2 regions of the Bradyrhizobium sp. AUGA SZCCT0169 genome follow, and region 2 is predicted to be linked to the other one. Evidence: predicted binding sites of a transcription regulator. Region 2 holds the regulator's gene; the other holds the start of a gene.
What was found. Region 2 encodes HrcA, which represses chaperone genes, less so after heat shock. Its sites were predicted from a motif close to GTTAGCACTCNCNNNNNGNGAGTGCTAAC; they were not measured.

Region 1 (4,935 bases), on a different contig from region 2:
GCCGCCGCCCGGCACGATGCCTTCTTCAACCGCCGCACGGGTCGCATGCATCGCGTCATCCACGCGATCCTTGCGTTCCTTGACTTCGACTTCGGTCGCGCCGCCGACGCGGATCACCGCGACGCCGCCTGCGAGCTTGGCCAGACGCTCCTGCAGCTTCTCACGGTCGTAGTCCGAGGTGGTTTCCTCGATCTGCGCCTTGATCTGCTGCACGCGCGCTTCGATGTCGGCCTTCTTGCCGGCGCCGTTGACGATGGTGGTGTTTTCCTTGTCGATCATCACCTTCTTGGCGCGACCGAGCATCTGCAGCGTGACGTTCTCGAGCTTGATGCCGAGATCTTCCGAGATCGCCTGACCACCGGTCAGCACCGCGATGTCCTGCAGCATGGCCTTGCGGCGATCGCCGAAGCCCGGAGCCTTGACGGCCGCGACCTTGAGGCCGCCACGCAGACGGTTGACGACGAGGGTGGCGAGAGCTTCGCCTTCGACGTCTTCCGCGACGATGACCAGCGGCTTGCCGGTCTGCACCACGGCTTCGAGCAGCGGCAGCAGCTCGTTCAGCGAGGAGAGCTTCTTCTCGTTGATCAGGATGTAGGCGTCGTCCATTTCAACGCGCATCTTGTCGGCGTTGGTGACGAAGTAGGGCGAGATGTAGCCGCGGTCGAACTGCATGCCTTCGACGACGTCGAGTTCGGTTTCGAGCGACTTGGCTTCTTCAACCGTGATGACGCCCTCGTTGCCGACCTTCTTCATGGCGTCGGCGAGGAACTTGCCGATTTCGGCGTCGCCGTTGGCGGAGATGGTGCCGACCTGGGCGATTTCCTCGTTCGAGGTGACCTTCTTGGAGTTCTTGACGAGGTCGGCGACCACGGCTTCCACCGCCAGGTCGATACCGCGCTTCAGATCCATCGGGTTCATGCCGGCGGCAACCGACTTGGCGCCTTCACGGACGATCGCAGCCGCGAGCACGGTTGCGGTGGTGGTGCCGTCGCCGGCAGCATCTGCGGACTTGGAGGCGACTTCGCGCACCATCTGCGCGCCCATGTTCTCGAACTTGTCGTCGAGCTCGATTTCCTTGGCGACGGTGACGCCGTCCTTGGTGATGCGGGGAGCGCCGAACGACTTGTCGAGCACGACGTTGCGGCCCTTGGGGCCGAGCGTGACCTTCACGGCATTGGCGAGAATGTCGACGCCGCGCAGCATGCGGTCGCGGGCATCAACGCCGAATTTGACTTCTTTAGCTGACATATTTGATTTCCCTGAGTTGAACTTGGTGTCTCACCTCTTCGAGGGGCGCCGCGCAGGCGCTCCTCAGCGGTGAGCGTGTGCGGACTTTGGCTTAGGCGGCCTTCTTCTTGGTCGCGGGAACGTCGGTGAGGACGCCCATGATGTCGCTTTCCTTCATGATCAGCAGCTCCTGGCCGTCGATCTTGACCTCGGTGCCGGACCACTTGCCGAACAGAACGCGGTCGCCGACCTTGAGGTCGATCGGGATCAGCTTGCCAGCTTCGTCACGGCCGCCCGGGCCCACGGCGACGATTTCGCCCTGCGAGGGCTTTTCCTTGGCACTGTCCGGAATGATGATGCCGCCAGCAGTCTTCTCTTCGGCGTCGATGCGCTTGACCACGACGCGGTCGTGAAGCGGACGGAATTTCATGCAGTCCTCCTAAACTTTTGCAAATGTTGTCGATTTTGGCGTCTTGGCAGTCCGGGCAGGCGAGTGCCAGCCCGGCTGCGGGTGATTTAGGCCAGTCTTGTTCGGGGGACAAGGGCTTCTAGCAGAAAAATTGGCACTCAAATATGACGGCTGCCAATTTCATTCATCATGATTAATCACGGTAAACGCCCGCCGACCCCGTATTAGCACGTGCGGTAAGCTGCTGCTAACGCATGAATTTTCAACAGTTCATTAAACATTTAGGCTTGTGATGGGTTGGTATCGTGCGTCACATTTCTCTCATGTGAGCGCATCTCCGCCGGGGTGGCTCGGTGTGGCCACCACGTGAAATGCGCTTCCGACAATGGAGGTTGGCATGGTCTCGCGGGTTGGGGTTGTTTCCGACGATTTCCGGAAGCAGGTGCTGGGTTATGGGCTGACGACGGCGGAAATTCTCTATCGGCTGCCGGATCATCCCTCGCTGCTGCAGACCTACGTCTGGCAGAATTACGATCTGTTTCCGAAATTTCCGGCGCTGAAAGATTTTCTGGCCTTCTGGCAGGAAAAGCTCGACGGCCCGCTGTATTCGGTCACGGTCGCGCATTCCAAGCTGATCAAGCCGGCCGAGCTTCGCGCCGTGGACGGCGTGTTCAGGCTGCATTGAGCGGAAAGGATTGTAGTATGTAGGGTGGGTTAGGCGAAGCCGTAACCCACCATCATCAGTCGCTGCATCAACGGTGGGTTACGCCTTCGGCTAACCCACCCTACGAAACCGATTTTGTGCTAGCCTCTCCCCACCAAACGATCAGGGGAGGCAAGAAAAATGGCCAAGCAAAAAGCGACATCGAAAGCCGCAGCCAAAACCGCGGTGAAGAAGAAATGGACGGGCCTCGGCACGGCAGCCAAATCCACAGCCCGCAAGACCATCGCATCAAAAGGCCGCGTCGCCACGGCCAAATCGAAGGCGGCAGCCAAGCCAGCGGCCAAGGCCGTAGCAAAGCCGAAGGCTCGGCCGAAACAGCGCATCGCCATCAGTCATCACCGCGATGAGGATTTCAAGGCCGACGGCCTGCGTACCTATGCACAGTACCGCGATCTCGGCATTGCCGCGGCGACCCATGGCCTGGCGCAGGCGCATGTGATCCGGCTGATCGGACCCTGCAACCCCGAGGAAGTTTCAAAACTGCATTATCACGACGTCGAATTCCAGATGGTCTATGTGCTCAAGGGTTGGGTGAAGACCTACATGGAAGGCCAGGGCGAGACCTTGATGAAAGAGGGCGGCTGCTGGACCCAACCGCCGCGCATCAGGCATCTGATCCTGAATTATTCCGACGACGTCGAATTGCTGGAAGTGATTTTGCCGGCGGAGTTCAAGACGGTGGAATTGGGGACGTAAGACGCCGTCATTCCGGGGCGACGCGTAGCGTCGAACTATGGTGCGCAATTGCGCACCTGAGAATCTCGAGATTCCGGGCTCGTGCTTTGCACGCCCCGGAATGACGAAGGGGCCTCACGCCCGTTTCGTTTCCGGCATCACGAACGCGATCAGGCAAAGCCCTAAGCATCCGATCGCGGACAGGCCGAGGAAGGCCGTGCTGTGTCCGAAATGGTCGCTGACATAGCCGGCCAGGACATTGCTGCAGGAAGCCCCGATGCCGACCGCCGTCCCCACCACGCCCTGGGCGAGGTTGAAATGGCCGCTGCCGAAGGCGATGTCGGCGACGGTCAACGGGATGAGAACGCCGAACACTGCGGCGGTAACGCCGTCAAAGAATTGCACGGCGACCAGCAGATAGGGATCGGTGACGGTTGCGAACAGAACGCCGCGGATGGCGAGCGCGGTGAAGCCGATCAGCAGCAGTGGCCGGCGGCCCCATTGCTGCGCCTTGCGGCCCACCGAAGGTGAGGTCAGCGCCACGATTGCCTGCGGCAGGATGATGCACGCCGCGATCAGCACCGGCGCCCACTGGGTCGAACGCGTCGTCACGATGCCGGCCATCAAGGGCAGCATCGCCGCGTTGGCGAGCTGCAGCAACATCACGGCGCCGGCAAAGATCAGCAGCGGGCGCTGGCGCAGCAGATGCAGCACGCTGGTGGCTTCGGGGTCCGGCTTGGCGCGGACGATCGCGCCATGGGCCTGTTCCGGATCGATTTCGCGATCTTTGATCCGGGATAGCGCTATGATGGTGAAGATCACCAGAACGAAGGTGGCGAGAAACACCGAGCGGCTGGAGATGAAATAGCCGCAGGCCCCCATCAGCGCCGCGGCAACGCCGTTGCCGATTGACGCGAACCGCGCATTGCGCCCGAGCCGTTCGCCGATCGCGGCCGGTCCGACCAATCCAAGGCTGATCGCGGCGATCGCCGGGCCGAGCACGCAACTCGCCAAGGCGTGCAATGTCGCCGCTGCCGCGATGACGGGAAAGATCGGCCATGCCGCATAGGCCAGCGCCGCGACTCCGATCGCCGCGACCGCGAAACCGGCGACCAGCCGTTCTCTCCGGGCAGCGTCGATGATGGCGCCGCCCGGCATCTGGCCGATCAGCCCGACGATACCGCCGATCGACAGCACCAGCCCGATCTCGACCTGGGTCCATTTCTGCGTCGTGAGGTACACCGCGACGAACGGACCAAAGCCGGTCTGGACGTCGGCGAGAAAGAAGATGAACCAGTCGAGGCCGCGCTGGCTTTGCGCCGAAGGGTGCGGCTCGGGCGATGCCGGCGGCGGCGGTGACGTGTCGCCGCGTTCATCGATGGACGGCGCGCCCCGCGTCTCACCGGCAAAATCCTTGCCAAGATCTTTGGCAGAATCTTTGGGATATGGGTTCGGGCGCGCGGACAGTGGCATTCTCCTCCGCGGTCAGTGGTCGAATTGCAGGGGTTGCAGACTACCGGTGGCGCCGAGCACCACGATCGGCGTATCTTCCTTGTATTCGGGTGCGGCCTTGACCTGTTCCAACGTCAATTCGAGCGTCATGCTTTCCTTCTTGTTGGTAACTTGTCCGAAGTGGAGTGCGTTCCAGTCGACGACGATCTTTCGACTGCCGACGCCGAGAAAGCCGCCGAAATCGATCACCGCGGCGCGCACGGTTCCGGAGCGATCGACGATCACGTCGACGATGCGCCCCATGTTCTCGCCCGCCGTGCTGCGGACATCGCGTCCGAGAATCCCGCGTGCGTCCGCCGCCCGGATGACCGTGACGGAGGGCGGGGGCGCCGGCTCTTTCGGCGCATCCGGCGAGGCCTTTGCCGCCGGACTTGGTGCGGCGAGAGCC
Region 2 (4,935 bases):
TCATCGGGCGCACGGCGGCTTGGCCGCATGGGGAATCCTCCGGAAAATCAAGTAAAAGCGGTTCGCGGTGCTTGTAGGAGGGGGAGCGGGCAGCGGCAAGGCCTTTGCCACGCCAAAACCGTCTGAATACTCGATCGGCTTCGCCCATCTGTGCGCTCAGAGACCTCCCGTGGTCGGAATCCCCGCCCGCAGGAGCTGCTCACGAGATGGCATCATGGGAACTTGCCGGGTCCGTTCGCGTTTGCGTGTGAGGCTGACCAAAATGTCTAATGCGTCTACAGCCCCGGCCCTTCCACCACCCGGCAAGGCCCGGGGGGATTCCGTTACGTCTCGCGAACTGAATATTGTGAAAGTTGCCGCCGCCCTGGTGTCGGCCGCAGTCCTGCTTGCCGGCCTGTATTACGGCCGCGAAATCCTCATACCGCTCGCGATCGCCTTCCTGATCACGTTCGCACTGAATCCGCCGGTCACCTGGTTTGTCCGACTAGGCTTGCCGAGACTGCTCGCGACGAGTCTGGTCATGGTGACCGTCGTGTGCGCTCTGGTAGGACTGGGCGTCGTTCTCGGCGCCCAGGTCCGTTCGATCGCGGTCGAATTGCCGGCCTATCAATCGACGATACTGACGAAGCTGTCGGACCTGCGCCAGAATCTCAAAGCACCGGGAATGTTCGACGGTGTGCTGACAACCGTCGAACGCTTGCAGAAGGAGGTCCAGTCAAAGGACGATAAACCCGCGGACGGGCCCGTCCCGCAGCGTGTCGAAATCGTCCCCACGCCGCAAACGCCGTTCGAGCAGGCATTTGCCTGGCTTGTGCGGTCAGCGGAGCCTCTGGCCACCGCCGGCATCATCCTGATCTTCGTCTTTCTGGCGCTGCTTGATATTGGCGACCTTCGCGACCGGTTTCTGCGCCTGTTGGGTGGGAACTTCCATCGTTCGACCGATGCGATTCAGGAGGCTGGCGCGCGTATCAGCAGATATCTCCTGATGCAGTTACTCGTAAATATCAGCTACGGCGTGCCGCTAGCGGCCGGCCTCTGGTTCATCGGTGTACCAGGCGCCCTGCTGTGGGGCGCCGTGGGCGCGGTCATGCGCTTCGTCCCCTATGTTGGCCCGCTGATTGCTGCGATCTTTCCGATCGCGCTCGCCTTTGCCGTCGACAGCGGCTGGAGCATGCTGCTCTGGACCGTTGCGCTGATCGTCATCCTCGAGTTGATCAGCAACAACATCGTCGAGCCGCTGCTATATGGATCCAGCACCGGCTTGTCGGCGATATCGCTCATCGCCTCGGCGATATTGTGGACAGCGCTTTGGGGGCCCGTGGGGCTGATCCTCTCTACCCCTCTCACGGTTTGTCTGCTGGTCCTCGGGCGCAATCTGCCGCAGTTCCGCTTCCTCAACACCATGCTCGGCTCGACGCCTGCACTGGATGTTCCGGCCCGCATCTATCAGCGGCTGATTGCAAATGATGCCGACGAAGCTGTCGAGATCGCAAGCGCCGAGATCGAAAAATCTTCGGTCATATCATTCTACGACGCAATCGGCATTGAGGTCCTTCGTCTGGCAAGCGAGGAGTATCTCCAGAACGCAAGCGCCGAGCACCGCCTGCGCCTGGCAAGCGGAATGGACACGCTGCTCGACGATCTGAGAGACGAATACCCCTCCTCCCTGAGTGCGGAGGCAAAGCCCAGGGTCCTGTGCATCGGAGGGAAATGGGAAATCGATGCCCTCGGCGGCGAGATGCTGGCCCATGCGCTCGCTTTCGAAGGGATTGCCGCAGCTTCCCAACCCGCTGCAAGCGTCAATGCCGACTATCTGGCCAAGCTCGATCTGAAGGGCGCGGACATTGTATGCCTCAGTTATTTTGCGCCGGATCCAGCGATCCCCGCTCGCCACGCCTGCCGGCGGCTGCGAAGACGATGGCCGGATGTGCGCATCGTTCTAGCGCTATGGAACGCGCCGCCGGAACTGTTGACCGACGAATCTCTTGAAACGCTCAAAGCCGATGCCGCCGTGACTTCGGTTGAGGAGGCGGTTCGCCGTATTCACCGCATCGTCGATCCTGAAGAGGCCAAGGCAGCCCAACAGGCCGCCGTGCCTGACAATGACGCAGAGCGTGTCGACGCGCTGAAAGCGACCGGGGTGTTGGAAGGGGACAAGCGCGAAGCCCTGGATGCACTCGCCAAGCGAGCGGCCGACGTGTTCAACACCAGCGTTGCCGTGATCACCACCATCGACAAGGAGCGCGAATACTTCGTCGGACAAAGTGGAAAATTGCCAGCTGCGATCACCGACGATGCAGGCACGCTGCTGCCGATGGACCGCGAACACGCGATCTGCAACTACGTTGTAGCCAACGACGGGACGTTGGTGATTTCGGATATCGAGCGCGATCCGCGCTTTGCCGATAACGAGACGATCAAGCAATGGGACATGCGCTTCTACGCCGGGGCGCCGCTACGCGCAGCGGACGGTCTGGTAATCGGAGCGCTATGCATTCTCGACTCCGCACCCCGCACCCTGGAAGAAAACGAGGTCGCATTGCTTGAAACGATGGCCGGCGATGTCGTAGCCACCATTACAACGAGTGACGCCGACGAGGAAGCGTCGGTGAAACCGGCACCCGCTGCCTCATCGGCGACGGTCGGGCAGGAGGTGCCCCAGTAGCCTGAGCAGCGCCAATCGAGCGGAACACGCTGTTCCAATCCCCAAAAGCCTCCAGAACCAAACGGTCCATAACACCCAAGACCGCCTCCCAAATGCGTGCTTGTCACCGGGCCTCCGGATAGACAGATTAGAGGCTTAGCGAGGGAGTAATTGGTGGCCCACCACGATCCGATTGGCCTGATTGCGCCGAATGCCGGGCTGGCCCAGCTCAATGAGCGTTCGCGCGACATTTTTCGTCAAATCGTCGAGAGTTATCTCGCAACCGGCGAGCCGGTCGGCTCGCGTAACATTTCGCGCCTGATCGCGATGCCGCTGTCGCCGGCCTCGGTGCGCAACGTGATGTCGGACCTCGAACAGCTCGGCCTGATCTACGCGCCGCATACCTCGGCCGGCCGCCTGCCCACGGAACTCGGCCTGCGTTTCTTTGTCGACGCCCTGATGCAGGTCGGCGACCTCACCGAAGACGAGCGGCAGTCGATCCAGACCCAGCTTGCCTCCGTCGGCCGCGCGCAATCGGTCGAGGCGGCGCTCGGCGAAGCCCTGACGCGGCTGTCGGGCCTGACGCGTGCCGCCGCGGTGGTGCTGACAGCGAAATCCAATTCGCGGCTGAAGCACATCGAATTCGTGCGGCTGGAGCCGGAACGCGCGCTGGTGGTGCTGGTCAGCGAGGACGGCCAGGTCGAAAACCGCGTGCTGACGCTGCCGCCCGGCGTTCCCTCGTCGGCGCTGACGGAAGCCAGCAATTTCCTCAATTCCCGCATTCGCGGCCGCACCCTTGCCGAATCGCGCCTCGAACTCGAAACCGCGCTGACGCAAAGCCGCGCCGAACTCGATCAGCTGACGCAGAAGATCATCGCGGCCGGCATCGCGAGCTGGTCCGGCGGCGAAAGCGAAGACCGCCAATTGATCGTGCGCGGTCACGCCAATCTGCTCGAGGATCTGCATGCGCTGGAGGATCTCGAGCGCGTGAAATCGCTGTTCGACGATCTCGAGACCAAGCGCGGCGTCATCGATCTGCTCGGTCGCGCCGAACGCGCCGAGGGCGTGCGGATCTTCATCGGGTCGGAGAACAAGCTGTTCTCACTGTCCGGTTCCTCCACCATCATCGCGCCCTATAGCGACGCCGCGGGCCGCATCGTCGGGGTGCTCGGCGTGATCGGTCCGACGCGGCTCAACTATGCAAGGGTGATTCCGACGGTGGACTATGCCGCGCGCATCGTCAGCCGGATGCTGGGTGGTTGATCCGGCCCGAAAAAAGCTCCGCTTTGTTGTTTTGACGCCTTTCCTGGCGCGAACCGGGGCCCGCCCCGGATCAGGACCGGTGCAGGTATCGCTCGAAAACGCCATGGAACGCTTGATTTTCGCCCGCTAAAGCACGATATCCCGGGCAGCAAATCCCCATTTACCCGAACGGTTCTTTTGAGAAGGCAGACTTATGACCGATCCCAACCGGCCGAATGATGACGCGGCGGCCCAGAGCGGCGAGCCCGTGGTCTCAAAGCCCTACATCATGCCCGACGATCCCGAAGAAGGATCGGTCGAGGCGTTGACGAAGGAAGCGGCTGAAGCGCGCGACAAGATGCTGCGCACGCTGGCGGAGATGGAAAATCTGCGCAAACGCACCGCCAAGGAAGTTGCCGATGCGCGGGCTTACGGAATCACCGGCTTCGCGCGCGACATTCTCGACATCGCCGACAATCTGCAACGCGCGCTGGATGCGGTTCCCGCTGAAATGAAGGAATCGGCCGACCCGGCGCTGAAGGCGTTCATCGAAGGCGTCGAGCTGACCGAACGGTCGCTGCTCAACACGCTGGAGAAAAACGGCGTCAAGAAATTCGATCCGTCCGGCGAGAAGTTCAATCCGAACTTCCAGCAGGCGATGTACGAAGTTCCTGACACGTCGGTGCCGGCGGGCACCGTGGTGCAGGTGGTGCAGGCCGGCTTCATGATCGGCGAGCGCGTGCTGCGTCCGGCGCTGGTCGGCGTGTCCAAGGGCGGCGCCAAGGCGGCGCCCGCCGCCGACATCACGACCTGAGGCGGACGCAATCTAACAAGGCTGCGATCAGGCCGGCGCATCCGTCGGCTTCTCGTGCGCCTTCGGCCAGTAGGTGCCAAAGCTCCAGAGATTGCCTTCCGGATCCCGGCAGGCGAAATCGCGGCTGCCGTAGTCGGTGTTGTGCAGCTCCATTTCGATTTTGGCGCCTGATGCCTTCACCCTGGCGCACAGCGCGTCGGGGTCCTCGACGGCGACATAAAGCGCGTCGGTGCGC

Region 1: JQ609_RS17950 (co-chaperone GroES) is a predicted target of HrcA. The motif match lies at 1,700-1,728, and genes of this name have one in related genera.

Annotation. Positions count from the first base shown of each region.
Region 1 is NZ_JAFCMC010000014.1:79,092-84,026, forward strand. It holds gene groL (chaperonin GroEL) at 1-1,248, opposite strand, end outside; gene JQ609_RS17950 (co-chaperone GroES) at 1,340-1,657, opposite strand; gene JQ609_RS17955 (usg protein) at 2,034-2,321, shown strand; gene JQ609_RS17960 (cupin domain-containing protein) at 2,481-3,056, shown strand; gene JQ609_RS17965 (MFS transporter) at 3,171-4,508, opposite strand; gene JQ609_RS17970 (PRC-barrel domain-containing protein) at 4,521-4,935, opposite strand, start outside.
Region 2 is NZ_JAFCMC010000015.1:84,878-89,812, forward strand. It holds gene rph (ribonuclease PH) at 1-29, opposite strand, end outside; gene JQ609_RS18795 (AI-2E family transporter) at 347-2,665, shown strand; gene hrcA (heat-inducible transcriptional repressor HrcA) at 2,819-3,907, shown strand; gene grpE (nucleotide exchange factor GrpE) at 4,101-4,700, shown strand; gene JQ609_RS18810 (VOC family protein) at 4,728-4,935, opposite strand, start outside.